One region of the Paenibacillus sp. FSL H8-0548 genome, then DNA from elsewhere that is predicted to be linked to it. Evidence: riboswitches for the same ligand, from Rfam matches in the RefSeq annotation. Region 1 holds a riboswitch; each other region holds the start of a gene.
The links. Region 1 has a riboswitch for cyclic di-AMP ahead of MHI37_RS00140 (3D domain-containing protein). Riboswitches for the same ligand answer to the same signal wherever they lie in the genome.
Positions count from the first base shown of each region.

Region 2: linked by a shared signal. The riboswitch ahead of MHI37_RS04290 (universal stress protein) and the one ahead of MHI37_RS00140 (3D domain-containing protein) in region 1 are both predicted to bind cyclic di-AMP.
Region 3: linked by a shared signal. The riboswitch ahead of MHI37_RS00670 (C40 family peptidase) and the one ahead of MHI37_RS00140 (3D domain-containing protein) in region 1 are both predicted to bind cyclic di-AMP.

Region 1 is NZ_CP152049.1:25,992-36,224, forward strand. It holds gene MHI37_RS00130 (HD domain-containing protein) at 1-1,059, shown strand, start outside; gene MHI37_RS00135 (TatD family hydrolase) at 1,077-1,850, shown strand; cyclic di-AMP (ydaO/yuaA leader) riboswitch at 2,035-2,215, shown strand; gene MHI37_RS00140 (3D domain-containing protein) at 2,464-3,612, shown strand; gene rnmV (ribonuclease M5) at 3,737-4,285, shown strand; gene rsmA (16S rRNA (adenine(1518)-N(6)/adenine(1519)-N(6))-dimethyltransferase RsmA) at 4,290-5,219, shown strand; gene yabG (sporulation peptidase YabG) at 5,290-6,174, shown strand; gene MHI37_RS00160 (Veg family protein) at 6,711-6,986, shown strand; gene MHI37_RS00165 (small, acid-soluble spore protein, alpha/beta type) at 7,138-7,323, shown strand; gene ispE (4-(cytidine 5'-diphospho)-2-C-methyl-D-erythritol kinase) at 7,461-8,315, shown strand; gene purR (pur operon repressor) at 8,398-9,225, shown strand; gene MHI37_RS00180 (RidA family protein) at 9,282-9,680, shown strand; gene spoVG (septation regulator SpoVG) at 9,811-10,092, shown strand.
Region 2 is NZ_CP152049.1:1,009,015-1,019,247, reverse strand. It holds gene MHI37_RS04305 (hypothetical protein) at 1-4,447, opposite strand, end outside; gene MHI37_RS04300 (DEAD/DEAH box helicase) at 4,536-6,893, opposite strand; gene MHI37_RS04295 (hypothetical protein) at 7,425-7,832, opposite strand; cyclic di-AMP (ydaO/yuaA leader) riboswitch at 8,235-8,389, shown strand; gene MHI37_RS04290 (universal stress protein) at 8,513-9,049, shown strand; gene MHI37_RS04285 (TrkA family potassium uptake protein) at 9,207-9,872, shown strand; gene MHI37_RS04280 (TrkH family potassium uptake protein) at 9,856-10,233, shown strand, end outside.
Region 3 is NZ_CP152049.1:130,058-140,290, forward strand. It holds gene MHI37_RS00635 (flagellar motor protein MotB) at 1-536, opposite strand, end outside; gene motA (flagellar motor stator protein MotA) at 520-1,320, opposite strand; gene MHI37_RS00645 (hypothetical protein) at 1,503-1,796, shown strand; gene MHI37_RS00650 (EAL domain-containing protein) at 1,930-3,165, shown strand; gene MHI37_RS00655 (GNAT family N-acetyltransferase) at 3,153-3,683, opposite strand; gene MHI37_RS00660 (MFS transporter) at 3,800-5,068, shown strand; gene MHI37_RS00665 (deoxyribodipyrimidine photo-lyase) at 5,390-6,733, opposite strand; gene MHI37_RS00670 (C40 family peptidase) at 6,877-7,353, opposite strand; cyclic di-AMP (ydaO/yuaA leader) riboswitch at 7,357-7,510, opposite strand; gene MHI37_RS00675 (hypothetical protein) at 7,931-8,518, opposite strand; gene MHI37_RS00680 (hypothetical protein) at 8,652-9,464, opposite strand; gene MHI37_RS00685 (M1 family metallopeptidase) at 9,489-10,233, opposite strand, start outside.

The DNA.
Region 1 (10,233 bases):
CCCGATTGGCCTGTGGAAGAGAGACTGGTCTCACTTTGCGCAGCACTTCTGCATGATGTCGGCCACGGTCCATTCTCCCACTCCTTAGAAGAGGTTTTCGACACGGATCATGAGGAATGGACTTGTAAAATCATTCTTGAGAATACGGAAATTAATCGGGTGCTGAGAGCTGTTTCAGAGCAGTTCCCTGCGCAGGTAGCAGCAGTTATTCAAAAGACGTATCCAAAGCCGATTGTGGTTAGTCTCATATCCAGTCAAATGGATGCTGATCGAATGGATTATTTGCTGCGAGATGCTTATTTCACCGGTGTGAATTATGGAACGTTTGATCTGGAACGGATTTTACGGGTATTGCGTCCCTATAAGGGGCAAATTGTCGTCAAAGAGAGCGGTATGCATGCCGTTGAGCATTATTTAATGTCGCGCTATCAAATGTATTGGCAAATTTATTTCCATCCCGTTACCAGAAGCTCTGAAATTATATTACGCCAAATATTTCGTAGAGCGCAGGAGCTTTGTGTGGGTGGCTATGCTTTTAACTGGAAGATGCCAACAGCATTTGTAGCTTTGCTTCATAATACACTGACAGTAGAAGATTATTTGAAACTGGATGAAGCTCTTGTTCAGACGGTTTTTATGCAATGGGCAGAGGAGAAGGATCTGTTGTTAAGTGATCTATGCGATCGTTTTCTCAACCGCCGATTATATAAGTACATAACGATAAATAACCCTGATGAAGCGCAGTTGAATGAGATCAGCGATTGTCTTTCTTCTATAGGAATGTATCCGGATTATCATATGGAGATTGATTTTCCGTTCGACCTTCCGTATGACGTATACCGACCGGATAAAAAAGAGGGAGAAAAGAAAGAAAAAGCGCCGATTTTGTTGTTAGACGCAGAGGATAAGGTAAGTGAAATATCTGCTAAATCCGACATCGTTCGCTCGATTACGGGACTTCACCAAGGAGAGTATCATTTGTATTATCCGGAGGAGCCGCTCAAAAAAAATATTGACCTGCTGTCAGAAGCGATGAAAAAGCTTTTTAAACTTAACTAAAGGAGCCTTACACCAATATGACATTACTTTTTGATACACATACACACTTAGATTCATATCAGTTCGATGAAGATCGGGATGAGGTCATACAGCGTGCTAAGGATGCGGGCATTCATATGCTCGTTAATATTGGTTTTAACCGTGAGACGATCCCTACAACCATGGCGCTTGCAGAAAAGTATGATTTTATCTATGCGGCAGTTGGTTGGCATCCGGTAGACAGCATTGATATGCAGCCAGAGGACTTAGATTGGATTGAACGGCTTTGCGTACATGAAAAAGTGGTAGCAATTGGGGAAATTGGACTTGACTACCACTGGGATACGTCACCAAAGGATGTTCAGCAGCGCGTTTTTCGGGAACAAATTCGTCTTGCTCGCAAGGTAGGCAAGCCTATTGTCATTCATAATCGTGATGCTCATGAGGATATTATTCGAATTCTCCGAGAAGAAAATGCAGCAGAGGTTGGAGGGGTCATGCATTGCTTCTCAGGCAGTCCGGAAACGGCTAAGCAATGTTTGGATATGAACTTCTATATTTCGTTCGGTGGACCCGTCACATTCAAAAATGCAAGGGTTCCCAAGGAGGTATTAAAACAGGTTCCGCTCGACCGAATTTTAATCGAAACAGACGCTCCGTATTTGTCCCCTCATCCGTTCAGAGGGAAGCGAAATGAGTCTGCTTATGTGTCCCTTGTTGCAGAGACGGCAGCAGAATTATTAGGCAAAACGGTAGAAGAAATAGGTGCAATTACGACCGAAAACGGGAAGAGATGTTTTCGAATTGTATGAAAACGTGAGGGATAAAGAGAATTACAGACCTTTATTGCGTAAAAACTGATTTTTATAGCGATTATCGCTTAATTATTCCGACTTTATCCTCCTTTTTCGCTTAAATCGTCTTTTATCGTATCTTTACAATTGCCCTCGTATGAGGGTATGATTCATCTCAGAGCTTTAAAATTTTGTATTGGATTTCCAGTTTGCGCTTAATCTCCATTCGGAGAGCGGGGGAACCAAGTACGGTTTTTTGTACCGTATTATGAATTCTTCAGGGGTGAATTTTGAAGCCTTTGCCATGAGCATTGTGTAACGAACAGGGTGACTCTCTTGCCCGAACCCGACAGCTAACCTCGTAAGCGTTATAGAGAGTGATCAACCTCGTGCATCCATTTTTCTGTATCCCAGTGTGAGCAACTACCGGGAAGCCACGAAACAGATCCTCTGTCGACGGCTTCTTTTTATTTTCGAATAATCAGGAATTTGTCGACATAGGGTTAAAAGATGGGGGTGGGAGGATCGATAGCAGTACTGGATTGCGTGCTTGCACGCCAATATACTATAGTCGCGTCAGTTGTATCATGCGTAACACTTGGCGGCGGGGCTATGAAGGAGGACCGATGAAGTGGGAATAATCCAGGTTAAGGACACCCATGGGAAACGATCATCCAGCATGTCTTTCGCATTGCGATGGAAGCGTGAAAACTTGCGTTTGATTCTTTTGAGTGCTATTATCTCAATCGCTATGACTTTCATGTTTTTGGTGTTGTTGTACGGAACGGCTGTCAAAAGCGTCTCCGTAGTAGTGAACGGACAAGAAACCATTGTAGAAACGAAGCAATGGGTCCTGCAACGCCTACTGGATGAACAAGCTATCGCAATTGGACCACATGATGAGGTGTCCATACCGCTTAATGCGGCAATAAAGGACGGAGATCGTATTGAGGTCACTCATGCGATACCGGTAATTGTGAAAGCTGATGGCAAGACCTCTACTGTGTACACGACAGAGAGAACAGTGCAGGCAGCGATCGAGGAATTAAATATTCCAGTTCGTGAACAAGATAAAGTAGTGCCTCCGCTTGAAACGGCAGTTGATACGGAATTAACGGTAACTGTTGTACGTGTAGATACGAAGGTTTCTGAAACCGAGCGTACCATGCCATTCTCTATCGTGAAGAAGCAGGATCCTACGCTGGAAGCGGGTAAGGAAAAACTCGTGCAAACAGGTAAGGAAGGGCTTGTTGTAGAACATATCGAGAAGCAGTATGAGGACGGAATTCTCATTTCGAAGACAATGGTCAACAAGGTCGTTGAGGCGGCTGCGGTGGATCAGGTTATTGCGATCGGAACGAAGAAGGCTGAGCCTAAAGTAACTGTGCTCTCGAATAAAAGTCCAAGCGTTGCCACACTGACAAAGAGTGGTGTAACGTTTAACGCAAAGACTACACTTAAGAATGTCACTTTGACTGCTTATTCGGCAGGTGTTGCTTCGACAGGCAAGGATGAAGATCATCCGGAATATGGAGTAACAGCATCAGGCACAAAAGTAAAAGAGGGACGGACGATAGCGGTCGATCCTAAGGTTATTCCGATAGGCTGGTGGGTCTATATTGAAGGAATCGGTTTCCGTCGCGCAGAGGATACGGGAAGTGCGATTAAGGGCAACAAAATCGATGTATACTTTGATAGCAACGCAACAGCAAATAAGTTTGGCCGGAAGAAGGGCTATACGGTCTACGTGTTAGGGCCTAATAAACCTACAGCGAGCTGATGAATGGGTTACCATCATCTTATCGTATTTATCAATTAAATATGCCATCATAAGGAGAGGCCACGCCTCTTCTTTTTGCATGTTTGCGGGCATATTTAAAATAAGGCTGAAGGGAATGGTCTTGATGATCAGAGAGATCATTGTCGTTGAAGGAAAAGATGATACCGTTGCAATAAAGCGAGCGGTTGATGCAGATACCATCGAGACAAACGGTTCTGCTATAGGCAATGATGTGCTTAAACGTATTGCACTTGCGAACGAGCGTCGCGGTATCATTATTTTTACAGATCCAGATCACGCAGGGGAACGTATCCGCAAAATAGTGGCTCGTCATGCGCCGGGGTGCAAGCATGCCTTTTTGCCGCAGGAGAAGGCTATGTACAAAGGGGATATCGGCATTGAGAATGCGAGTCCAGAGGCCATTCGAGCGGCACTATCGGAGCTACGCACAGAGTCAGTGGACGAGGCAGGAGAAATTAGCTGGGAGGATCTGATGGATGCAGGCTTAATTGTACATCCTGATGCGTCTAATCGGCGCCTCGTTATGGGCAAGCTTCTTGGTATAGGCTATGCGAACGGCAAGCAGTTCTATAAGCGTTGTACAAGCTTCCGTATTAGTAAGGCTGAATTTACAGAGGCATATCGGCAAATGGAAAAGGAACTGGAGGGATAGCCTGATGAGCGAGCAAGAGCAATTGGAGCAGCAGGGCAAGGAAAAGGTGAAACGAGTCTCGATTGAGGTGGCTACGCCAAAACGGACCAAAGAGATCATTGCGAAATACGGCTTCTCCTTCAAAAAAAGCTTAGGTCAAAACTTTCTAATCGATCAAAATATTTTAAATAATATCGTTGCGGCTGCCGAGCTGGACGAAACAAAGGGTGCCCTAGAGATTGGACCTGGCATCGGCGCGCTCACACAGCGGCTAGCAGCATCTGCGGGCAAGGTAACGGCTGTGGAAATCGATAATCGGCTAATTCCTATTTTAAAAGAGGTACTGGCTGATGAAGAGCATACGACGGTTATTCATGGCGATGTGCTGAAGCTTGATCTGAAGGCGTTGTTCAAGGAGCAATTTTCCGATGTATCAGGTGTCAGTGTCGTTGCCAACCTTCCTTATTATGTTACCACCCCGATTCTGATGAAGCTGCTTGAAGAGCGTCTGCCGCTTGAGCATATTGTTGTCATGATTCAGAAGGAAGTAGCTGAGCGGATGGCGGCAAAGCCAGGAGGCAAGGAATATGGAAGCTTAAGCGTTGCTGTGCAATACTATTGTGTGCCTAAGCTCGTTTGTATGGTGCCGCATACGGTGTTTATACCGCAGCCTAATGTCGATTCGGCTGTTATTAAGCTATCCCTGCGCGATAAGCCGGCTGTCGATGTGCCCGATGAGAATCATTTTTTCCGTGTCGTCCAAGCCAGCTTTGCACAGCGCCGGAAAACACTGGCGAACAATTTGACTGCTTTTGTTGGCAAGGAGCGGCGTGAGGCGCTGACGGAGATGCTTCTAAAGAACGACATTGATCCCATTAGACGCGGGGAGACGCTCTCGCTTGAGGAATTTGCGCGAATTAGCCGCAGCATGCTGGAAGCCGGCTGGGGCGCTTAGGTTGTTTCAGCATAAAATACACACCTTTCTCGTCGAACGCCCATAGGATAGACGAAGAGGTGATTTACCCATGAAGCAAGGGGACCTGGTCGTCCGCAATTCGTATGGCGGTGACGTGCTATTTAAGGTTGAGGATGTTCGATCACAAACTGCTATTCTGAAAGGCACGGACTACCGATTGCTTGCGGATGCTCCGATTCCTGATCTGTCGGTTGTACGTGATCCAGAATCAACGAGAGCGGTGCAGCAAGTTCGAATTAAAGTAAATGATTCGCTGAAACGTATGCATTCGGAGCGAGAACGCCAGGCGTTAGAGAACGAGGATAACATTCGGCATGCGATGCAGCAGAGCCAGCCATTTTTTGAGGTGCCTGGAAAGGTGCTTCATCTAGACGGTGACGGAAACTATTTAAAGAAGAGCATGCAGTTGTATAATACGATGCATGTTCCTTCTCATGGCCTTCACGTGCATGAGTCCCAAATGGCTGATGTGCTGTACCGACTACTGCCGCAAATTCAACCTGATATTGTCGTAATTACTGGTCATGATGGTGTATTGAAAAATCGTGCACAAATGGATCTCTTTAGTTTGAGCAGCTATAAAAACTCCCAGCATTTTGTTAATGCGGTTCGTGTTGCTCGTGATTATGAAAAAAATCGCGATGGACTAATTGTTATCGCGGGCGCATGCCAATCACATTTTGAAGCACTGCTGCAGGTGGGGTCTAATTTCGCAAGCTCGCCGGGCCGTATTTTGATTCATGCTCTCGATCCTGTTTATATAGCCATTAAAGCAAGCTATACGTCCATTAAGGACACGATAAACTTATCTGATGTTATTCATGGCACGATAAGTGGAATTGATGGTGTAGGCGGGATTGAGACAATGGGACGCTTCAGAGTAGGTTTGCCTAAGCCTAAAATAACAGCTTCCACATCAGTATTGAAACGATAGCCATGAGATACATCCTGTCCTTAGACAAGGACGGCGACAGCCGTTTCACCTTGTTGTATAGGAAACTATGCATTCTCCGAACCTGTTGATAATGATGCTTTGGCAGCAGCAGTGAGCAGCTAACGAAAGCTAACGGAAGCCAGCGACGCTAAAGTTGCATTTTGGGTTAGCATCACATTTTAACGGAACAGGGAGACGCTATTCCGCAGAAATGAAGCGAGATCGTGCGTGTAGGGTACAAATAGAGGCCTGTGCTTCTGTTAGAATCTTGAAACGAAAAATAAAGGCGATTTAGCGTCTTTGGTTTCCGTTAGAAGTGTGAGCTGACGCGACTGCGATTTCCAATCATCCGTAAAGGTGATTTTGTTCAGCAACTTCTTAATATGTATAATTTTCGCTGAATTATCCGTAGAATTTAAAAAATGGGTGAAATCACCGTTGACAAGTAAATATTCCTACTGATATAATATTTCTCTTTGTTTGACAACCCGCCTCTTTTTGGTTATAATGGACAAGGAAAGAGGTGGTAGTGGACAATGGCAAAAAATGCGCTATTGGATATTAAACGCAGCTTGGAAGCTCATGTTGGCTCCAAAATCCGACTTCGAGCGAACGGTGGACGACGTAAGACCATCGAACGAACCGGTACATTGGAAGAAACCTACCCTTCTGTTTTCATTGTTAAACTGGATGAAGAGCAACATGCGTTCAAGCGTGTCTCTTACAGTTATGCGGATATACTGACGGAGTCAGTTGAAGTGACCGTATGCAATGATGAAGGTCAAGTCCGTATTGCGCATTTGCAACATTAGATGATATATAGCCTAGTCAGGCATGTGAGCGCAGATCATCTGCGCTCTTTTTTTCATGTATGGTCCAATTCGGAATGAAGCATACTACGTGTGCAATCGTTACAGACGTTTATGCTTAATCAAATTTCGTTCAGATTCGGAGGTCATGAGGATGGGGCGCAGAAGACGCGGCATAATGTCAGAGCAGTTAAAATATGAGCTGGCCAAGGACTTAGGATTTTACGACACGGTTCAGCAAGAGGGCTGGGGCGGCATACGAGCGAAGGATGCCGGAAATATGGTTAAACGTGCCATAGAGCTAGCAGAACAAGCTGCTGCAAGAACGAATCAACCGTAACTATAACCTGATATTTAGGCATGAAAAAGCTAAGCAGATCGCAATCCGAAATGATCGGTTGTCATCTCTTAGCTTTTATTGCGTTGGTTTGATATAATGAATGCTTAAGCTTATGAACGAACGGGTGAACTTATAAAATGAAAATTTATGAAAAAGCTCCTGCCAAAATTAATTTGCTGCTCGATGTGCTCCGCAAGCGCGATGATGGCTATCATGAGGTAGAAATGATCATGACCATGGTTGACCTTGCTGACCGGCTTGAGATGGAAGAGCTGCCAAGAGATACGATCATTATTTCAAGCCAAGTTGGCTACATACCGTTAGATGAGAAGAACCTAGCTTTCCAAGCGGCTAGGCTTATTAAAGAGCGTTATAATGTGAAGCAGGGCGTATATATACATTTGGACAAGAAGATTCCGGTCGCAGCAGGACTTGCTGGAGGCAGCAGTGATGCTGCTGCAGCGCTGCGCGGGCTCAATCGTCTATGGAAGCTGGGAATACCAGAGGACGAGCTATGCACCCTTGGAGCGGAGCTTGGCTCAGATGTTCCTTTCTGCGTTACAGGCGGCACAGCAATTGCTCGCGGACGTGGAGAGAAGCTGGAGCATATTGCGGGTCCACCGCAGTGCTGGGTTGTACTCGCGAAGCCGCCAATTAATGTGTCGACAGCAGACGTGTACGGTAAATTTCGGGCTAATGAGCTTAAAGAGCATCCATCTATTCCAAATATGGTTAGTGCGCTTGAGCGTGGATCATTCACGGATATATGCGAAGGACTTGGCAATGTGCTTGAGAAGGTTACGCTTGATACCTATCCAGAGGTGCTGCAGTTAAAGGAAAGTATGATTCGTCTTGGCGCTGATGGTGTCTTAATGTCTGGGAGCGGACCGACGGTATTCGGTCTTGTATCGAAGGAGGCCAAGCTTCCTCGTATTTACAATGGCCTTCGTGGTTTCTGCAAAGAGGTCTATGTGGTAAGAATGCTAACATAGGTCTGACGTTCTTCTTGATTAAATCCGTATAAAAATGTTATATTGACATTATATTATTCGGATTTGGTGGGGGGAGATGTGCTTGAAGAAGTTGAAACGGAGCTCGCGATTGGTAGAAATGACCCAATACCTGTTAAGTCGTCCCCATACGTTAATTTCACTGACAGCATTTGCTGATCGATATCAATCGGCAAAGTCTTCAATTAGTGAGGACTTGGCGATAATTAAAGAAGTATTTGAGGAAGAAGGAATTGGTGAGCTTCATACTCTTGCGGGAGCTGCAGGCGGAGTGAGATATACGCCAAAGATGCAAGCAGCGACAGCACTCACGATTATGACGAGCATATGCCGCCAGTTAGAGCAGCCTGAAAGGGTTCTTCCCGGCGGTTATTTGTATATAACGGATATGTTGGGCCAGCCCGAGCTGCTTGCGGATGTCGGAAGAATGTTTGCGACAGCCTTTGCAGATCGGAAGATCGACGTCATTATGACGGTAGAAACAAAAGGGATACCGCTTGCTCATGCAACGGCAGCCTGCTTGAATATACCTGTTGTCATTGTTCGTCGCGATAATAAGGTGACCGAGGGATCAGCAGTCAGCATTAACTACGTTTCAGGCTCGACGAAGCGTATTCAAACGATGTCACTGGCTCGCAGGGCGATTAAAGAGCAATCGCGTGTTCTTATTATTGATGACTTCATGAAGGCTGGCGGAACGATTCAGGGCATGATGGATTTGCTGTTTGAATTTAAAGCTACCGTAGCGGGTGTAGGCGTGTTTGTAGAATCCGGCGAGGTAGAATTGGAGGAGCGGCTTCTTGAGGATTATGTGTCGCTTGCTAAGCTAACTGCTGTTGATATGAAGACGAAGCAAACGACAGTCGTTCCGGGGAACTATTTTAAAGCATAAAGCGATAATGAGTAGTGCAGTTGTACAACATTTTGAAATGAAGGGCTGGGACCAACATGACTAAGAAGCAACAGCTTCAAGTAATTGCTACGGACAAAGCGCCTGCAGCAATTGGACCGTACTCTCAAGCGATAAAGCTGGGGGGACTATTGTTTACTTCAGGACAAATTCCACTCGATGCGGCGGGTCAGCTTGTAGAGGGTGGTATTGAGGAGCAAACCCATCAGGTGTTTCGCAATTTGGAGGCTGTGCTGGCTGAGGCAGGTGCCAGCTTTCAGGATGTTGTGAAGGCGACTGTATTTATGAAGGATATGAATCAATTTGCAACGGTAAATGGTATCTACTCTTCCTATTTCGGAGAGCATAAACCGGCTCGCTCAGCGGTTGAGGTAGCAAGGCTGCCAAAGGATGTTCTTGTCGAAATAGAAGTGATTGCATCGACATTTGTCGAATGACAACGAAAAAGATTCGTTTCGAAAAAAATATTTTAAATTATGCATGAAATTACCAAAAAAGTAGAAGGAATTGGCACAAAAACGTGGAAGTATACACCAAGTCTCTGATAGACAAAGGTGGTGAACACAAGTGCAAATTACTGATGTCAGACTCCGCCGTGTAAATTCCGAAGGGCGTATGAAGGCCATCGCATCCATTACTATTGATAATGAATTCGTTGTTCACGATATTCGTGTCATCGATGGAAACAATGGAATGTTTGTTGCAATGCCAAGCAAACGTACTCCGGATGGAGAATTTCGGGATATCGCTCATCCGATCTCTTCGACCACCCGGGAGAAAATCCAGGCTGCTGTTCTCGCTGAATATGAGCGTGCAGCAGAAGAAGTTGCGATTGAAGAAGGCGCTTAACCAAGCAGTTTATGTTTTGGGGTTCATGGAGAAGAGGGCTACGGCTCTCTTTTCTTTTTTTTGAGAACATAAGGGGGAAGAATGGTGCAGTTTTGTTGTACTTGGAAATCCAGTAACATATTCGTATAATGGAATATAATA
Region 2 (10,233 bases), 980 kb from region 1:
CCTCAGATGCACCAGCCTCCGCAGCCATTACACTCACGATGCTCGGCACTTGACTGAAGAACGTTCCATCGATTACAGCACTTACTGTACTCGCTGCACTTTCTTCCCCTATGTCCTTAATACCAGCCAACGTATCAAGAGTGATCGTCGCACCTTTCTTCACTGTTGCGTCAGATCCTAGCGTAACTACGAGCGTCTGACTATTGCTCCATACTGCCGATAGACCATTCGCTCCTGTACCCCAGCTGCCCGCATTCAATCCAAGGAAGGTTGCAATATTCGCTGCCGCAATCACTGGCTGATTCGTCGGTACATCGAACTCGATGGTCAACGTATCTCCGGCTCCTGCCCCCACTTCTATTGCTCCGCCTTCTGCGGCCGTTACACTCACAATACTCGGCACTTGACTGAAGAATGTTCCATCGATTACTGCATTTACTGTACTCGCTGCACTTTCTTCCCCTATGTCCTTAATACCAGCCGACACATCAAGAGTAATCGTCGCACCTTTCTTCACTGTCGCGTCAGAACCCAGTGTAACTACGAGCGTCTGGCTGTTGCTCCACGTTGCCGACAGACCGTTTGCTTCCGTACCCCAGCTGCCTTCATTTAATACTAGTGCCGTTGCAATACTCGCTGCCGCAATCGCTGGACGATTCGTTTGTTCGTCGAACACGATGGTCACTGTATCTCCGGCCCCCGCGCCTACTTCTTCCGCTCCGTCCTCTGCAGCTGTTACACTCACAATGTTTGGTACTTTGCTGAAGAACGTTCCATCGATTAGAGCACTGGCTGTGCTCGCAGCACTTTCTGCCCCAATATCCTTAATTCCAGCCGTAGCATTAAGAGTGATCGTCGCACCTTTCTTCACTGTTGCGTCAGATCCTAGCGTAACCACAAGCGTCTGGTTGCTGCTCCATGCTACCGAAAGACCGTTCGCTTCCGTACCCCAGCTGCCTGCACTCAATCCTAATGCGGTCGCAATATTCACTGCTGCAATCGCTGGTTGATTTGTCGGTACATCGAACGCGATGGTAACCGTATCGCCTGCTCCTGCACCTACTTCTTCCACGCCGTCCTCTGCAGCTATTACACTTACAATGATTGGTACCGAGCTACCAAACGTTCCATTGATTGCAGCACTGTCTGTACTCGCTGCACTTTCTTCCCCAATGTCCGTAATGCCGGCCGACGCACTAAGAGTGATCGTCGCACCTTTCTTCACTGTCGCGTCAGTGCCCAGCGTTACTACGAGCGTCTGGCTGCTGCTCCACGCTGCCGACAGACCATTTGGTCCAGTACCCCAGCTGCCTGCACTTAATCCTAACGCAGTTGCTATATCCGCTGCCGCAATCACTGGTTGATTCGTAGGTACATCGAACACGATCGTAACCGTATCGCCTGCTCCTGCACCAACTTCAGATGCGCCGCCCTCTGCAGCCGTTACACTCGTAATCGCTGGCACCTGACTACCAAACGTTCCACCGATTACAGCGCTAGCTGTGCTCGCCAGGCTCTCTTGCCCAATATCCCTAATACTAGCAGTCGCATCAAGCGTAAGTGTTTCACCCTTCTTCACCGTTGCGCCGGTTCCTAGCGTTACCACAAGCGTACTGCTGTCGCTCCACGCTGCACTTGCTCCTGTACCCCAGCTGCCAGCACTCAATCCCAGTGCCGTTGCAAGAGTCCCCGGAGCAATTGCTGGTTGATCAGTCGCGATGTCGAACACGATGGTGAGCGTATCGCCCGCGCCTGCTCCAATGTCACTAGCTCCGCCTTCTGCTGCCGTCACACTTGAAATGCGAGGTACCGCACTATAAAATGTTCCGCTGCTGATCGTGGAACTCGCTGTGCTCGCCAAGCTTTCTTCCCCGATATCCTTAACGTTAGCTGACGAGTCGAGAGTGATCGTCGCACCCTTCTTCACCGTTGCGTTAGACCCTAGCGTAACCACAAGCGTCCGGCTGTTGCTCCATGCCACCGATAGACCATTCTCTACCGTACCCCAGCTGCCTGCGCTCAATTCTAGCGTCGTTGCAAGATTCGCCGCGTCAAGCGTCGGCTGGTTCGTTTCTACGTCGAACACAATCGTTACCGTATCCCCTGCGCCTGCGCCGACTTCAAGATCGCCGCCTTCTTCCGCTGTTATACTTGAAATCGCTGGCACCTGACTGCCAAACGTGCCATTGATCGCTTCGCTGGCTACGCTACTCGCGCTTGTTCCAGCAGCGTTCTTGATTGCTGCGGACCCATCAATCGTGATGACTGCGTCATTTTTCAAGGTAGCACCTGAACCCAAAGTTACCACTAGCGTCTGACTGTTGCTCCATGCTGCAGACGCAACCGTCCCCCAACTGCCTTCATCCAATATTAGTGCTGAAGCAATATCCGCAGCAGCAATCGTCGGCATATTTGTAGCGATATCAAATACAATCGTTACCGTGTCTTCTTCACCTGCACCGACCTCGAAATCTCCAGCTTCTGCCGCAGCTATAGAGGTAATCTTCGGAATCTGTACATTAGCAAACGTAGTAACAATATTGCCCGGCGTATTATTGGCACGAGCGAAATCCGTATAAGTTACGATCATATTCGTTCCGTAAGAAAGCACTTGAAGCTCCTGTGGACTGTTCGTTGAGTTAGTTTCAGTTCTCACAGGCTTAAACGTTCCAACAAACATTGCCGTATTTACACCCGTTTCTTTCAAAGACAGAACAAAGCCCGTCTCGTCATCTGTAGACCTTACTGCCACATTTACAGATTCCGCTACATTAGAAAGCGTATCTAGATCAGTATCCTGCAATTCTACTTGAATCAACTCACCGTCAGGACTCGAAAGACGTGAATAATTCAAAATCCCCGTCATTCTATCCTTACGCTGAGCTGTGTAGGTTACTGTACCGCTTGTATTATCCGCCTTGTGATTATCCAAGTAAGTAGCAGTGATCATTTCTAGGTTCGTGCCCACACCTAGCTCCTTAGGTGTCGCACTAGCATCTGTGAATGCCTGAACGACGAATGTGCCAGTGAAAACACCCGTATCATTCGTTTCCGTAACGAATACATCGATACCTGCAGAATCAGTTATTGAAGATGCAACATTCACACTTAAGCTTTCATTGCTGGCTCCATTAGCAAATTCAAGATCCGTCACTGTGACCGTAACGGTCTCGCCAACGACTACAAAGGATTTATCCAATGCGACATTTGCAGTTGTATGATCCTTGCGCACAACGGTATCTGTAATCGAACTCGACAAACCAGCCGCATCGCGTAAATCCGTATAGTTAATCGTGACCGTACCATTATTCGCCACGCTAATTTTATGAGCGCCCGCATTGGTTGCCCCTGCTTCCATTTCAAATGACCCTCTGAAAACACCAGTATTAGCACCCGTTTCCGTCAAGGTCAATGATAATCCAGTAGAGTCTGCTTGAGAGCTAATTTTAACACTTACATTTTCTGCATTAGCTTCATCCAAATTCAGGTCAAGGTCAGTTAATTCAACCGTTATCGGTTCATTAGTTGCTGCCGTTCCAGGAGTTACTGTAAGAGCTGCAGCGGAGAAATTACGATATAATAACGTTTTGGTAACCGTACCGTTCAAGGTATTTTCCATATGTTCATCAGCGTACTCAATATAAAAACGCTCATTATGCGCAGGCGCAATATCGTCGCCCACCGTGAAGGTTCCCTCAAACACCCCTGTGTTGTTCCCAGTTTCAGTTAGGATAAGGTCGTTGCCGTTCACTCCAGCAGTTGTCGTCAAATTAACCGCGCGGGTTTGAACGGTCGTTGTGCTTGTATTCAGGTCAGCATCTGTTAATTCCACACGTACGACTTGTCCGTCATGAACTAACGAGTTGATAAGGCTATTTGAAACATTATCGTATAGCTTTACGGCACCGGTAGCATAGTCTCTGCGTGTAACGTTGATTACGATCGGCGACAAAGCGTCTGGATTGTCCCAATTGGGATCTAGGATTGATACGGCATTGTTGTTTTGAACTTTAATCTCATTAGCAGCAGGGCTTGTTGTATTCGTATCGACCAGCTTCAACGAGCCTTGAAAAATTCCTGTGTTCGCGCCGGTTTCCGTTAAAGTAATCATCAGAGGGCTGCGTAGAGCATCGTCAGGCGAAGATACGGCTACTGTCGTTGTTTGCACTGAGCCTGAATCCGTATTTAATACGGTGTCTCCATTATTTGTGTCTGTCACCGTAATATTTACTGATTCGCCTACAGCAACAAAAGATTTGTCCACAGACATCGTCCCTGTACTAGCTGCATAAGCGGTCATTGCCGGCATCATCGGCAGAACTGCGCCTGCAATCATAACTGCGCCTGTTACAGTACCAACCACATTGGATTTTTTCTCCTGCTTGGGACGTCTCTTCTTAATTTTTGATTCTTTCATTTTTTCTTGTTCGTCTTCATAACCAGTCATACTATTCCTCCTAGAATAAATGATCGAATGCATATATTTCTCAAGAACCTCTAGGCTCTTCAAAAAACGAGGTGGACAAAAACAGTTGTCAGGAAGTATCCACTCGAGCCCATATGGATGTAAGCACTTCCTTATGAATCGTATCTAATAACCCTTCAAACATTTGAGCCGTTTCTCGCTCATAATCCACTTTTTGACTCCCGCTAACCGAATAAAACGAGCTTTCCTTCGATACGTTTAATGCTTCCAAATATTGAATCCAGTTGCGGTCGAACGCACGGAGCGAAGCATGCTTCACGAACTCATCCATTTCTATTGAGGATGCCTCGTACCATTCATCCAGCCTTTGATACAGCTGCTCGCTAATTTGCTCAATCGTTTGTCGCCGAGTAAGCTGATCAAGCTGCTTCAGCATAAAACCTTTCGGAGATGGAAAGATCGCACTGAGTTCAGCAAACAGTCGAAACCAATTCGGAGGCTCCTCACTAAATCCTGAAGGATAATTCCGGTTCACAGCATTAACAGTAATCTTATCAATCATGGAGACTAGCAATTCCTTATATGAATCCCGATCAACGACATCATTTCGCATATGATAATAGATCATGCGCTGCTGCTGAACGGGCTTGTCCCATTCGATCAAACTTGCGCGAAGAGCAAAGCCTTCTAATTCGGCAGCCCGCTGCGCATTTCTTATGGCCGCAATATATTTCTGCTGCGTAATCGGCCGATCAATAGGCAGCAAGCTTTCTTCCAGCTCATCCAATAAATCATCAGAGTAATAGTTAACCAGCAAGTCATCCTCTAACGAGATATAAAACCTTGAACTGCCAACCGATCCCTGCCTGCCGCTGCGTCCCTTAAGTTGATTATCAATTCTCGCTGAATTATGTCTGCAAGTTCCAATCACATGGAGACCGCCGTTTTCCTCAACTCCAGGTCCTAGCCATATATCGACTCCCCTGCCAGCCATGTTTGTCGCGATAGTTACTGCGTTCTCCATACCTGCCTCTCGAATAATTGCAGCCTCTTTTTCAGCGTTTTTGGCATTCAGCACATGATGTGAAATATTCTCACTTGCAAGCATTTGGCTAAGCCGCTCTGAAGCACGAATATCAGGCGTTCCGACGAGCACTGGCTGGCCCTTGGCGTGCCTTTGCTTAATGTCATCCATGATCCAGCGATATTTCGTCTCCTCATTAAAAAACAACAGATCCGCCTGATCACTACGGGCAATGGGACGATGCGTTGGAATTACCGCCACATCAATTCCGTAAACCTCTTGCAATTCCGACTCTACTTCAACAGCAGTACCGCTCATTCCACCAACTTTTTCATACAACTGTACAAAATGCTGAAGGGTTATAGAAGCAAGAGTAGCTGATTGACCATTGACAACCACACGTTCCTTCGCTTCTATCGCTTGGTGAAGCCCTTCCGTATATCTTCGTCCGAACATGAGCCTTCCTGTGCTTTGATCAACGATAACTACTTCCTGTTCTCCTTGCTCATTGATTCGAATGACATAATCGATATCTCTTTTCATAAGAAAGCGTGCCCTTAACGCCTGCTGAATTTTATGATACGTATCACTATGCTCAAGGTTCATGAGATTCCGGATTCCAAAGAGCTGCTCACAGCGGTCTATTCCTTGATGGGTAAGAGATACGTGTCTCTCCATGGCATCAAATTCAAAGTCTCCATCAGCGAGCAGGGAAATTTTCTGATCGATCAACACGAGGTAGTCGCTCCCTTTCCCAGGAGCAGAAGAAATGAGAAGCGGGGTTCGCGCTTCGTCTATCAGTATGCTATCAGCCTCATCAAGCAATAAGAAATGCAGACCGCACTGAACGCGATCCTCTTTCCGATTAACTAAATGATCACGTAAATAATCGAAACCGAATTCATAATGAGTTCCATACGTTACATCACATGCATACTGAGATTGCCGTTCCTCATTGTTCATTCCATTTCGAAGACAACCGACTGACAAGCCCAACATATGAAATACTTTGCTCATTCCCTCACTATCTCTAAACGCTAAATATTCATTCACCGTGGCGATATGCACCTTTTTTCCAGTTAGTGCTTGGAGAAATGCAGGGAAAATAGCAGTTATCGTCTTACCTTCGCCCGTCTTCATTTCCGCTATATTACCTTCGTAAATTGCCAATGCACCTAAAATTTGTTCATTATGAACATCTAAATCAAAAACACGTCTGCAGGCGGCTTTTACAAGCGAATAGGCTTCCATTCGAACGTTATGTATTGGCGTATCATTCTTAATTTTTTGGCGAAGATTGTCTGTTATCAGAGAAAGGTCAACATCAGGGAATCTATTAAGCAACCTCGAACAATCTTTATTGATTTGTTCAATAGAGATACGATGCTTATCCATGCTCCAAGCACGAGTTCCATTTATAACCTGTTGTAATAGCTTCAGCATCAAGAAGGACCCCCATAGAAAGATTGCAATTTTCAATAATATGTAATTCCTGTTGTAGTAATTTCGAGCGAACACAATTCTAGGTCTTTAGTCTCTCATATTATTAACGGTGATGTGTTTTAGTCAGATTACCTTATATAAATACAACTATATTCTTATTGTTTTTTAATATTGCTATATATAATGGAACAGTTAACAAAACAATAATTTCAGTTCTAAAGTCTCTTGAATCCATTTATCGACATTTATAGTTAAATTTCGACGCATGTATCGAAAACCCTTTAATTCACAAAATTATTACAGAAAATTTTTTTTGTTGATTCTTGATTTGTGAGCAGAACTTTTTCAGTAGATTTTATATTTTAGCTTCCACTTGCAGCTCATACAGCCAGAAGGACACATACATCCCACTTCCCCCTGTTTAAGGAGACCTATTTGCACCATTTCCTAGAAGTCTTAATGACGAAGAGCTTACGCAAGAAGACGGACGTACTCCGAATACTCTGGTTATAAATGGATGCTCAATAACAACTAGCCATCCATGGTGAGTGTGTTGATATTCTTCTTTTCAAAAAATACAGCAATCCTCCTTTCTTTCAGCAAGCGAACATATTTCAAAGTGTCCACCAATATACAATCACTGCGCTGACTAACCATATCCGCATAGTAAGCAACTTGCGGCTTATAGCTGTTTAACTGTTCTTCGGTGTCGGTGCTCACTCTTGCATAAGGAGTAATACGCAGAAAGCCTGGCTTTCCAGCAACACAATCAGATAGTTTTCGATTTTTGGCAGCTTGAATTGCCGAACAAACCCTTGATGTACAAAGGTAAATCGGCGATCCACTGCTGGAGTTGACACAATACAGTCTGTTTACCATCCTTAAAACCACAGAGGCATTGGCCCATGTGGTCAAACTTGTGATCACAAGTGCCATCATCCTCTCTCATCGTCAGGCATAGACGCAATATCCAAGCTCTGTCCAGGACACCAGGCTTACGAGGTTAGCTGACGGATTCGGGCGGTAAGAGTCGCTCTACCCAAAGCGAGGAAGCGATGGATTCCTCGCTTTGGGATTCACCACAGATGACAGACATCCGACTCTCACATCGGGCGTATGTCATCGATAATCCGACCGTCCCGAAAGCGGGGGTTACTTCAAACAATTCCTCCTCGCTTGTATTTCTATATTTTGTGAAACCGAATATTGAAGCCCATCGTATGAACATACAATAGTAAATTTTCACTGCTGCGCAAAAGCGATATCTACCTGTTTCGTTGGACTTTTAAGAAACGGTTTACTTTTTAAACATGCAGGCGTAATATAAATGACAACAATTTCATATGATAAACGCTTAATCCTCTTCACGGAGGAGCGGGGGAACCATCGAAGCTTATAATACTGCTTCTGGGGTGAATTCTTTCTTACTTAGAAAGAACGGGTACTCTCAAACCCGAATCCGACAGCTAACCTCGTCAGCGCTTGGGAGAGAATACTCTTACAACTTTGGTTTATTTCGCACTGTATTGTACAGTCCAAAGCTTGGTAGCAGAATTTCTCTGCGACCAGGTTTTTTTTGCTGTTCAGAGAATAATTTCCTTATCAGAGGGGCTGAAACTATGAAAAACAAGGAAAAACTGATGGTTTGCGTGTACTACGGACCGCACGGAGAACGGCTCATTCGCCGCGCCGGTCAATTGGCTAAGCTCCTTCAGTCTCCTCTGTTCGTATTAAGCGTCATTCCTGTACAAGAGGATGAGCTTGATCCGGAGCAAGAAAGGATGATGGCGGCATGGAAACTGAAATGCGAGGAATGGGGAGCAACATTTATCGTCAAACCGAATGAAAATAGGAAATCCTCTGAAATGATAGCGGAAACGGCAACACATCTTGAAATTACTCAATTGATTATCGGACAATCTGGGCAAACGCGTTGGCAGGAAATTACGCATGGTTCTTTCGTCAATGAACTGCTTCATCGCATAGGCGAAACGGACCTGCACATTGTAGCCGTCCAGCGAATGAAAGAACAAGCGATGGATATGCATAAACCCGGAGTACCGGTTTCCGTATACAAAAAAGAGCAGCATTATCACATTGGAGATTCGGAAGCGCGCGGCCTGCCTGTGACAAAAGGTGTTTTTTCAAAGCTATAAATACCGACTTCAGTACCAGCCTGTTAAAATTAAATATAAATGGGGAATTTAAATATCTGAGAGTCAGTAGAGGAGTGATTGTTGATTCGACCACTCTGCTTTTCTAAATGGCTCTTAACAGAATCCTTAAGTAATTAAAGAAACGGAAGTGAATGCAGTGAAAAAACAGTTTATTGTCATCGGACTCGGTCGGTTCGGTTCAAGTTTAACGAAAACCTTGATTCAAAACGGTCATGAAGTGCTGGCAGTAGACAAAAACGAGCAACTTGTTCAGGATATTTCCGCTATTGCCACCCATGCTCTGCAAGCAGACTGCACAGATGAATCCGTTTTAAAAGAGCTGGGTATTCGCAACTTTTCACATGGGATAGTAGCTATAGGCGATGACCTGCAGGCAAGCATTTTAACGACATTGTTGTTAAAAGAAATGAATGTTCTGAACGTAACGGCCAAAGCCAAAAATGAAATGCACGGTAATGTCCTGAGCAAAATTGGCGCGGATCATATCGTCTACCCCGAACGGGATATGGCGGCGAGACTCGGTCATCAACTTAGCTCCGAAAATCTGATTGACTACATTGAATTATCCCCGGAGTACAATCTAGTCGAGATTAAAGCGCCGCCGGCGATGAATGGGTATTCGTTGCAGCAGTTAAATATTCGCGCCAAATATGGATGCACCATCATGGCGATTAAAACCGGCGATTATATGAATGTATCTCCCAAAGCGGAAGACAAAATCTTTACCGGAGATATTCTGCTTATCATCGGCAGCAATAAGGACATCCGACACTTGGAGGAGGACCATGAACGAAAACGGTAGCCGTATGAAACGTCACTCCACATCCGGGCGCTTGGTGCTGCTCGTTGACTGGCTGAAAAATAAGATGAATCCGCCCCTACTGATCCTGATTGTGTTTTTCTTCCTAATCTGGATTGGCGCCTTGCTGCTTACTCTGCCGCAAGCATCTGTATCAGGTGAATCAATCGGTTTGATTGATGCGTTGTTTACTGCTACCTCTGCCATATGTGTAAATGGGCTCGTCGTGGTCGATACCGGCAGCGTCTTTTCCACCTTTGGGCAGGTCCTCATTATGATTATGATTCAAGTGGGCGGACTTGGATTTATGACCTTTGGCGTCATGGTGGCCATTATTTTGGGCAAAAAAATCGGATTAAAGCAA
Region 3 (10,233 bases), 100 kb from region 1:
ATCTTGCCAATAGCGACAGCAAGCTCTCGTGATTCAGGCTTAACATTCGCTTGCGCTGGAGCAAATAATGCATTGTCACTGATCGTGATCATAAGCTGGGAGAGATTGAGCTTCGTTTCAAGATCGCTGGTGAGGCCGTTTTTCTCAATATAGTTATCGATATTTTTCTTTAGCTCTTCTAGATTTTTTTGTTCTCTCTCCATAAGCTCTTCCATAGCTTTATCTGCTTGGGACAATTCCTTGTTTGGATCTTTGGCTTCCTCTTTCGAATCGATAATTCCGCCTGCTTCATCTTGTTTTTTTCCATCATCATCGCCACTTCTTACGATGCTTTTCTCAGTGAGGATGCCGCTGCCTGAGCTGAGTGCAATACTGAACGCGTTAGACATGTCCTCAAATTTCTTCACGTCAACAGAGTTCATGGAGTATAGCACGATAAATAGTGCCAAGAGCAGCGTGAGCAGGTCGGCGTAAGGAATGAGCCAGGATTCATCAACATGCTCCTCGTGTTCTTCGTGTCTATGCTTTCTGCTCAACGGCTCCTTCCTCCTTCTCCTTCATCTTCGCTCTCTCTGTAGGTGTAAGGAAAACAGACAGCTTCTGATTAATAGCGATTGTGGAAACGCCGGATTGAATGGAAAGCAGGCCTTCAACCATCATGAGTCGAATTTGAATTTCTTTCTTAGACATACGTTTTAGCTTATTGGCAATTGGATGCCAGAGAACATAACCTGTAAAGATACCAAGAAGTGTAGCAATAAAAGCTCCCGCGATTGCATGGGCAAGCTTGTTCATGTCGCTCATATCCGCAAGTGCAGCAACAAGGCCAACAACCGCGCCGAGTACACCGAGCGTAGGAGCATAGGTGCCTGCTTGCGTGAAAATAAGCGCGCCCGCCTTGTGACGATCCTCAGTTGCAGCAATATCTTCCAATAAAACGTCACGAACGAAATCCTGGTCATTTCCGTCAATAATCATACGCATGCCATTGCGAAGGAACGCATCTTCTATTTCATCAACCTTCGCTTCAAGGGCGAGTAGTCCCTCGCGGCGCGTAATGGATGCCCATTCCATGAAGCGCTGAATTAACTCATCGCGTTGCGGCAGTGTTTGCTCTGTGAAAACCATTTTAAACAGCTTGCCCACCTTGGCGAGCTCTTGCATCGGGAAGGCTATCATGATAGCAGCAACCGTACCTAAAATGATGATCATATAAGCAGCTGGATTTAGAAGAGATGACAGGTGCGCTCCCTTTAAAACCATGCCTCCGAGTACAGCGACTAATCCTAGCACAAGACCAATAATTGTTGAATTTTTCATCATACACCCCGTCCAATACATTTTCGACATTTCTCTACTTCTTTTATTATCGTCAAATGGGTATTCTGAAGTTAGAGTAAAAGGAACGATTTGAAGGCAAACACGTTAAAAATTAATAAAATGAGGTAGAATAGTAGAGAGATATGTACAAAAAATGACGACGATAAAGGTGGTATATACGAATGGGCGTTAGACATGCTAGAGAATATGCGGATATTTTGAAGGATTTTACAGCAGCAGTAGCGGAAATTGAGGATAGCTATACTTTTTTTGAAATGGAGCCTGAGGAATGGTCGGTGCTGCCTGCCGAGGATCGTCATGAAGTGATGGAGGCGCTAGCGGACGATGTTTTTTTCGGCTTGGGTGAGGATCCCGTTATAGGGGTGGGAAGCGGTACCATTACGTACAATAGCAAGCATCATGTCATTGAGGTTTCGCAGGGTGAGAAGGTTACGCAAATTATTAGGCTGATCTAATGTAGACGGATTATTTCCAGCGGGAGGATAGGGGCTAATACCGTATCTTTACATTTCATAGCTACTCTATTACAATGTTCTTTAATATACGTGATATATAAACTAACATACATGTGACATAGAGGAGAGCGCTATGAAGAAGTGCCAATCATCGCTGCAGCTTCCGAAAGGGCTTGATTTAAACGGTGAAACGCTAGCCGCATTTTATCAGCCCATTATAGCGATGGATACAAGACGGATTATAGGGTATGAGGTGCTTGGAAGGGCAGTTAAACATAACTCTGTTCGCAGCCTCGGTCCTTTTTTCTGCAATGAACAGGTCCCGGAAGAGGATCATATTATTGTAGATCGGATACTGCGTGAGCAGGCATTCTCCAAGCTATCGTTAATGGAAGAGCAACCGATGCTCTTTATTAATTTAAAGCCGTCTTGGATCTATCGTTATGAGGAAAACGGAGAGCTTTACACATTGTCCTTGCTTGATAAATATGGAATTAATCCGAAGCGAATTGTCATTGAGATTACAGAAGAAAGCTTTTCAGGTTCCACGGAGAAGCTTCGAGCCGTAGTGGATATCTACAGGGCGAGAGGCTGTATGATTGCGATTGACGATGTCGGCAGCGGCTTTAGCGATACAGACCGCATTGCGCAAATTCAGCCTAATTTACTTAAAATCGATATTCATATGATTAAGAAGAGTGCAACGCATGACGGTTATTTTGGCGTGTTAAGCTCTTTCTCTGATCTAGCGGAGCAAGTAGGAGCGTCATTGCTTGTCGAGGGTGTAGAGACGAGGGAGGATCTGGTTCGCTCTATACAATTAGGGGCTCGTTATGTGCAGGGATTTATGTTTGCGCGAGCAGAGCCTGACTTTCTTGCGCCGGATTGCTTTGCAACGATCGTTGAGGCTGAGCTTGAGCAGCATTTGCATCATTATTTAGGAAGCGAGCGCTATTGGCAAAGCCAATTCGAGAGTCTAGCCGAGCAGCTTGTGAAAACCGCTTCAAGGGTGCGATTCACCGAGCATAGTGGTGAATGGCTCGAGGCACTGCTGCCCGAGCTTTATCATGATTGTATCCGAGTATATTTATGTAACGAGGATGGTATTCAGTTATCATCCAACTATTACCGCGATGCGGATATGAGCTGGCAACGTGAAGAGCAGTATCGCGGTGCGAACTGGAGCTGGCGCCCTTACTTTGTTCCTAATCTGGTACAGTTAAACGAGAATCGACGTGCCATTATTTCTAGAGCGTATACGGATTTGGATTCACCAGCTTGGATCCGGACCGTGTCCGTCTTGATTGCACCGGGACTTATTTTATTTATGGATCAAAAGGATACGGAGCGAGGGGCTCAGCCTCTATGATGCTCAGATGGCTCATATACCATGCAGTAGCAGTCGGAGCAGAGGTCTGACTTCGGATGAGGATAGGTATCCGCAATATGAAAGCCAGCCTGTTCATAAGTTCGCACGGCTCGCGTATTCCAAGTGAGCACTTCTAAATCGATTTCATTTTCTGGCGCACGCCGCCGGGCTTCCGCTACGATAAGCCTTGTGAAAGCGGGCCCTAGGCCTTGTCCGCAAAGCGCAGGAATTATTCCGAGTCCAAGCCTTGTTACGCCTGCTATAGGGAAAAATTGAGCATAACCAATCAGCTGCTGCTGATTGTCAATAACGGCTGTATATTGCGCTGCACGCAGGACGGGATCGCCAAACTCGATTCCGTCCTTTTGCATATGCTCCCAAGCGGGCCAATTATAAATATGATACGGGGATTCGTATGTCCAGCTGCATATTTCCTGTGCATGCAGGGGATTCATTGGACATATGGTCATTTCGAGCGGATTTCGTTTATAATGTTTGGAGCCTTGATGATTTGTCATGGGGTAAATACCTCCGCTTGGATATGGCTTCCTATCAGATGAACGACAATTGAAACAGGTTTATTATATCAGATTGGCGCAAGGTGAATGTGCGAAAAATAAGGAGAAGCTTAGATATGAAAAAGTTAATTTGGCTTGGCTGCTTGTCTTATTTAGTTATTGGGGTTGCCCATGTGGTAGGCGGGTCTATCCTAGAGCAGCTAATTGCTCATTACGGCCTAACCTATAAAGATGGCGGCCAATGGATTATGAATCAATTTCTTGGTTTTTTAGTCGGTGTGCTGCTGGCGCCGTCCATTACGGCGAGAATGGGCAAGAGGGGAGCTGTGCTGCTTGCTATTGGCATACTGGCGCTTAGCGAAGCGGCTTATAGCTTGCTGCTTCCATGGAGCTGGATGCTTGCGATTGCCCCGCTTGCTGGACTCGGATTTGGGATGACGGAAGCAGTGGTTGGCGCCATGATTATCGATATGGCGAAGAACGGGAAGGCCTCGGCAATGAGTAAGCTGGAAACCTTCTTTGGGGTTGGCGCCTTATTAATCCCGATTGCGGCTGCGTATTTGATCAAAAATAACATATGGCAGGTTTCATTCCCTATACTTGCGGCTATGGCAGCCATTATATTTGTAATGTGGCTGACGATGTCCTTCGGGGAGCTGGATGATCAGCTCAGCGTTAGCTCACGCTCTACTTCGGAGCAAGGGAAAAGTGCGGCAGCTCAGAGATTACCAAGTGCTGAGGGGGCACAAACCTCTGCTTTTTTCGGTTATCCGCGCAAAGCATTGCCTTTTTTACTCCTATCGGCATTGTTTTTTATGCTTTATGTAGGCATGGAAATGAGCTTCTCAAATTACCTGCCATCGATTCTTATTTCCCGCTCGGGAGTAGGGGAGTCTAGTGCTGCTGCTGTACTTAGCTTGTTCTGGGGTACGATGGTGCTGGGCCGCATATTCGCTGGCGTATTGGCTGAACGTATGGGATATTCGCGATATTTGTTGATCGCAACGGCAGGAGCTTCCATTATTTTTATTTTAATGGCTGTCTTAGGGCAACTAAGCTGGATGCTCGTACTGGTTGCGTTAAGCGGATTGTTCTTCGCTGGTATATTCGGAATTGCACTAGTCTACGCTAATGAGCTTATTCCGGGCATGACTGAGCGGACAACGAGCCTGCTGGTCGCTTTCGGCGGGCTTGGAGGAGCTATTTTTCCACGCTTAACCGGCTGGTTTATGGATCAATATAATGTTGAGTCTACATTATGGTATATAAGCGCACTCGTTGTGCTGATGCTTTTACTTTTAGCTGCTATGCTGGTTCTAGGAAGAAGACAAGTGCTGCGAAGAATGGCCATAGGGGCAGAAGAAAACAAAGCCTATATAAGTTGAACTAAACATTTGCGTTTTGGTCGCTGCGCGAGAAGTTCATTCTTACGATCGCTGTTGCAGCCAGATTCTTTGATTTCCTAAAACATTTAAAGGTAAGAATAAGGCCGCAAAGGCGAACACTTCGTTTCTCCATAACAATCTTCTCGCTTCGCTATAACTTCATTTTGTTAAATTCAACTTATATAGGTTCTTATTTTTTCATATTTATGTGAAAAACCTCCACAACTGCTGTTTCAAAGCTGCTGTGGAGGTTTTATTATTATTATAGATCTAAAATCAAGGCTTCTAACCAAATGACTGCGTTACATTCATTGAAGTTAATTACTTGAGTATCGTTTTGTATACCTCAATGGCTCTAGAGCGAGATGCTTTTAAATCTACGATAGCGCCGCTTTGTGGCTGATGTATCTCTTTATCAGACAGATGAGCCAAATGAGGCAGCCAGCGCCGGATGTAGCTGCCGCTGGGATCATGCGTTTGCGACTGAAGTGCTGGATTCATAATTCGGAAATAAGGCGCAGCATCGTAGCCGAGCGAAGAGCACCATAGCCAGCCTCCGCGGTTAAGTGTATTGTCATAATCGCTGAGATGATGACGGAAATGCTGCTCCCCGAGCGTAAAGGGGCAGAGCAGGTTTTTGGTTAAGAACATCGCTACAACCATTCGCAAGCGATTTGGCAGTTCTCCTGTACGGCTTAACTGGGTCATTGCGGCATCGATAATCGGAATACCTGTTGCAGCGGAAGTCCATGCTTCAAAATGCTTATCTGACAAGGCAGACAGATCTGTTTGCTGCTCGTACCTGAAATAATCATCATTATACATGGCTTGATACAAATAGAAATCTCTCCATGCAAGCTGGCGATGCCATGCTTCAGCTCCGGGCAAGCCCTGTGTTTGCTCATAAGCGTGACGCGACGAGATCGCGCCTGTATTCAAGAAGCGAGCGAGCCCGCTCGTAAGCTCCTCTGCAAAGGAATCACGGCTATCTGCATAGGAAGCAAGACGTTCACGCATGAAGCGATCGAGCCTCAGCAGCGATTTGGGCAATCCCTCAACGTTCGTACCGCCCAGTGCAGAGGATATGGAATTAGGCAGCTCAAACTGCTGTGCAATAGTGCTGTTCAATTCTTTTACAGTTGAAAGCTGCTGTATCGTTGTTTCGCCCATCGGACTATAGCATTGCAGCATAAAGCTGCTCCACATCCGGTAGAAGGGGGTAAACACCTTGTAGGTCTCTTGTCGACGCGCGAATGCTGGGAAAGCCTCGAGATCAGCAAGTGCTGCATCTGCAAGGGGCATCCAGCGACGCCCTAGACTACGAGTAACCTGCTGCAACTGCTCGTCCCGCTTACGGGCATAAGGCGTGTAGTCTGCATGGACCACAACCTCGTCAATGGGGTGGGCTTGCAGAAGCGCCTCTGTTATTAAGGCAGGGTCCCCATAGAGCACATGAAGCTCCCTGTCCTCGTTAAAATAGCTGTGCAGCAAAGATGCGGCCTGTGCCATGAAATTTCTGCCGCTATGGCTGGTTAGCCTGCCTCCGCCGATTAAAATGGGATCTATGATGAGCAAATGAATGCCGGGCGTATCCTTTTTCTTTAAATAGTCAAATGCCCGCAAATCTGCAGTACGCAAATCTTTGCGATGAATGAATAAGTACATCAAGCAGTGCTCCTTTCAGATATCGCGAAAAGCTTGGGATGAAACAGCAAAGCCGCATGTCATTTGTCGTTTCAGGACAAAAAACTGCGGCTTTGCTGAATGAGCCTACCTATAAAGTCCTTACTGCGAAGGGCCAGGTTACTCTATTTTTCGTTAGCAAATGCTTCGAAAGACTCATCATTCATGACACGACGAGCAGTCACAAAACGAGTTTCATAATAGGAAGAGTTCAGTTTGTCTGTTACAACACCTCTGCTCGAGGATGAATGAGCAAACTTACCGTCTCCAATGTAAATGCCAACGTGGGATACACTGCTATTGTTGCCACCAACGGTGTCAAAAAACACAAGATCTCCCGGAATTAGATCAGTCTTATCGACCTTCGTGCCTGCTTTGGATTGCGCAACGGAAGTACGTGGAAGCTCGATGCCCATTTTAGTGAACACATAGCTTGTAAATCCAGAGCAATCAAAGCCTTTCGACGATGTTCCACCGCTCTTGTACGGGGTACCAATCACACCATCGATAAATCCGTTCAGTTTTGAATCTGCGAACGCGCTTCCCGCTTGAAAAGCAAGAAGGAGTACGAGACCCATTAGTAATGCGGTAACCTTTTTCAATTGTGAAGCTCCTTCCAAGGCCGACGAGGTTAGCTGTGGGGTTCGGTTGAAGGCTCCCTATGATTCCTCAGACGCTGCAAAATGGATCAGACATCGGAATCAATTCACCCAAAGTGGTTCCCCCGTTTCCCCATAGGGAATTAGGCTGTTTTTTTACTGCTGTTGAGAATTATTCGATTATTTTCAATCATCTCCTGCTTTTACTGGCAAATTCTAATAATTCTCATGTAAACTTTTGGCTTATTCATTCATTAATCCGTGTTTACTGTAATAAAACCGTTGTTAGTAGTACTTTCTAACCAAATGAATGAACTCAATTTCATTTATTATGTGGATATCGTGTAAAATATACCGATTTGTCCCTTTGGGAGCATATCGCTGGACCAAGTCTAGCGGCCTATAAACGGCGGTGTTGTAACCTTTTTTGCAAAAGATTAAAAATATCTCATATGTATAAATACCTATTTCGCTAGCCGCAAGCGAAGTGCAAATAGAACAAGGAAGCTGTTCATAAGAACGGCTTCCTTGTTCAACGCAGAGTAGCTATTTTAAAATATAGGAAGTATAAGTTTCTTCATTATTTCGCAGTAATGACTTTTTCTGAGATGATCTGCGGATCCCCGTTTTTTTGCTCCATCCAGAACTGCAGCCTGTATTTGCCTGCATATTTAAAATCATAGGTGATGACCTTTGAGCTGAACCAAAACGTATCCTTCTCAACGAATTCTTTAAAGTCATTATCCTTTTGATTGCGGCTGTCAATGACAGTTTCTTTATCGTTCGGATCGACAATCATCACCTTGAAGCTATCTATCTCAAGATTTAAGTTATCGATTTGTGCCTGCACTAGAAACTTCTGAGTCGTGCCCTTATCGACTTGACCAAACATTGTACGCTTCTCGTTCATCAGAAACATATGAACATTAGGCTTCTGAATAATAAGCCTCTTCTCACTGCTTTTCCACTGGATAAAAGCCTGCAGAGGCTCACTAAGAGAGCGAATATTGATATAGATCTTATCATCCACCAGCAATCCATCGTCTGCCTGCAGCTTATTATTATTATAAAGGATGGTTACCTTCTGAAATAGTTTGTCCGCGGCAACTAATGAGCCGCCTGATAGGAGCAACGCCATCGATATTATAATGAGTTTTTTACGCATCATTTCTATATCCCCCAATTATCATTTTCTGTCAACTATTTATACATAAATTCCAACAATTAGTTGCGGTAAATAAGAAATAAAAAAGCCCCTCGCGACCACATCATTGTGGAGGAGGGGCCGTGCATGAAGTTATTCATTTCGATTGCAGGTATTCATACTGCGCTGCTATCGTCCATACTTTCATTAATGTACGAACGAGATGATAGCCTTGATGCAGAATGAGTGCGAACAATCCGGTCCAAAGCATGGATACGCTGGTGACGACAATGCCAGCAGCTGCGCCCAATCCCCACATAATAAGCGACAGTGCTGCATAGGAGAGAAAGTTACGCAGAGCGAGCCATAAGGAGCGGAAGACGCCCTCGCCAGAGGCTGCGCCAAGCTGCATCGATAGAAACAGCAGGTGCAGCACCGTCCCCCATATGAGCCATAGTGCTGCTCCGGGCAGTACCGTTTGCATAAGCTCCGGCACGGAGCTGCTCTGAAGCAGAGACTCGAGCGCGCGCGGCAGCAGCCACCAGGCTGGGGCCAGCGAGAGAATAGATTCTACCCAGTAAAGAAGAACAACGGGCTTCCATGCTTTGCGAATCCCTTCCAGAAAGCGCGTTCCTCCGTCAGATCTCGTCTGTTTTAGCGAGTAGAATAGACCTGCGTTAAATAGAGGAGTGAGCACCATTCGAATGAGCAGCAGGCTGCCGAGCGTCCAAACGTAGGGAGAGATGAGATCGGTCTTCAGCAGTTGAAACTGGGCTTCGGTAACGAAAAGCTGTGCTGCAACGTCAGAAGGGTAAGCGCTTGGATAACGACGCAGCAGCGGCGAAACGATCGAATCGATGAATCGATAGAGGAAGAAGCCCCAAAGCAGCTGATATAGAAACAATATAATTACAAGGTAAAAATGTTTAACTGTGAGTCGCCAGCCTTGCTTCAAATGTATCTTCATCATTTATCGCTCCTTGAACGCAATTACTTACCAGCTAAGCGATCCGAGCAGCCCTTCAACCAGCTTGACTACGCCAAGGCTCCATCTAGTACGCTTTTCTTCAGGCAGCTTAGCCTGCATATAGTTGTTAATGAGCTTATTGTCGAGTACGTTGCTGTAATTCGGATCGACGACAGCCCATTGAAGCGGGGCAGTATGCAGCTCCTTATATTGAATATGGGACTCTTCGCCGCTCCAAAGCTTCGTCATTTTTGTACCATCGGTAAATTGCAGCACGATTTTGATTTCGCCATTGCTGCCGCCGTTCTTCTTGACGAGAACAACCGATTCGTAAAGCTGATCCCCTTCCTGCGTAACGGGACGAACATGTATAGATTCGATGGAGAAGTCGGCCATTTGGTCGTCGTATACATATTGGCTGAAATAATCATGCCATTTGGTCTTGGTTACCTGCTCGACAACACGCTGGAAATCTGCGCTGGAGGGATGCTTGAACTTATATTTTTGGAAATAGGTACGTAATATCTTCTGCATTGTTCGTGATCCGACCTGATTCTCAATACCGATAAGCACCAGCTTGGCTCGCATATAAACGTTCTCGGCATATTGTGTATGGCTGCCATATGCCCAAGATGGCTGCTTGAGCGGAGCGGGATCGGTCATATAGCTGGCTTCTATGCGTAGATTAGACTCGAGACCGTAAGTAGTCTCCATTACTTTATCCTCAGCATAGGACGTAAAGCCTTCATCGAGCCATGCCTCCTCGAATTCA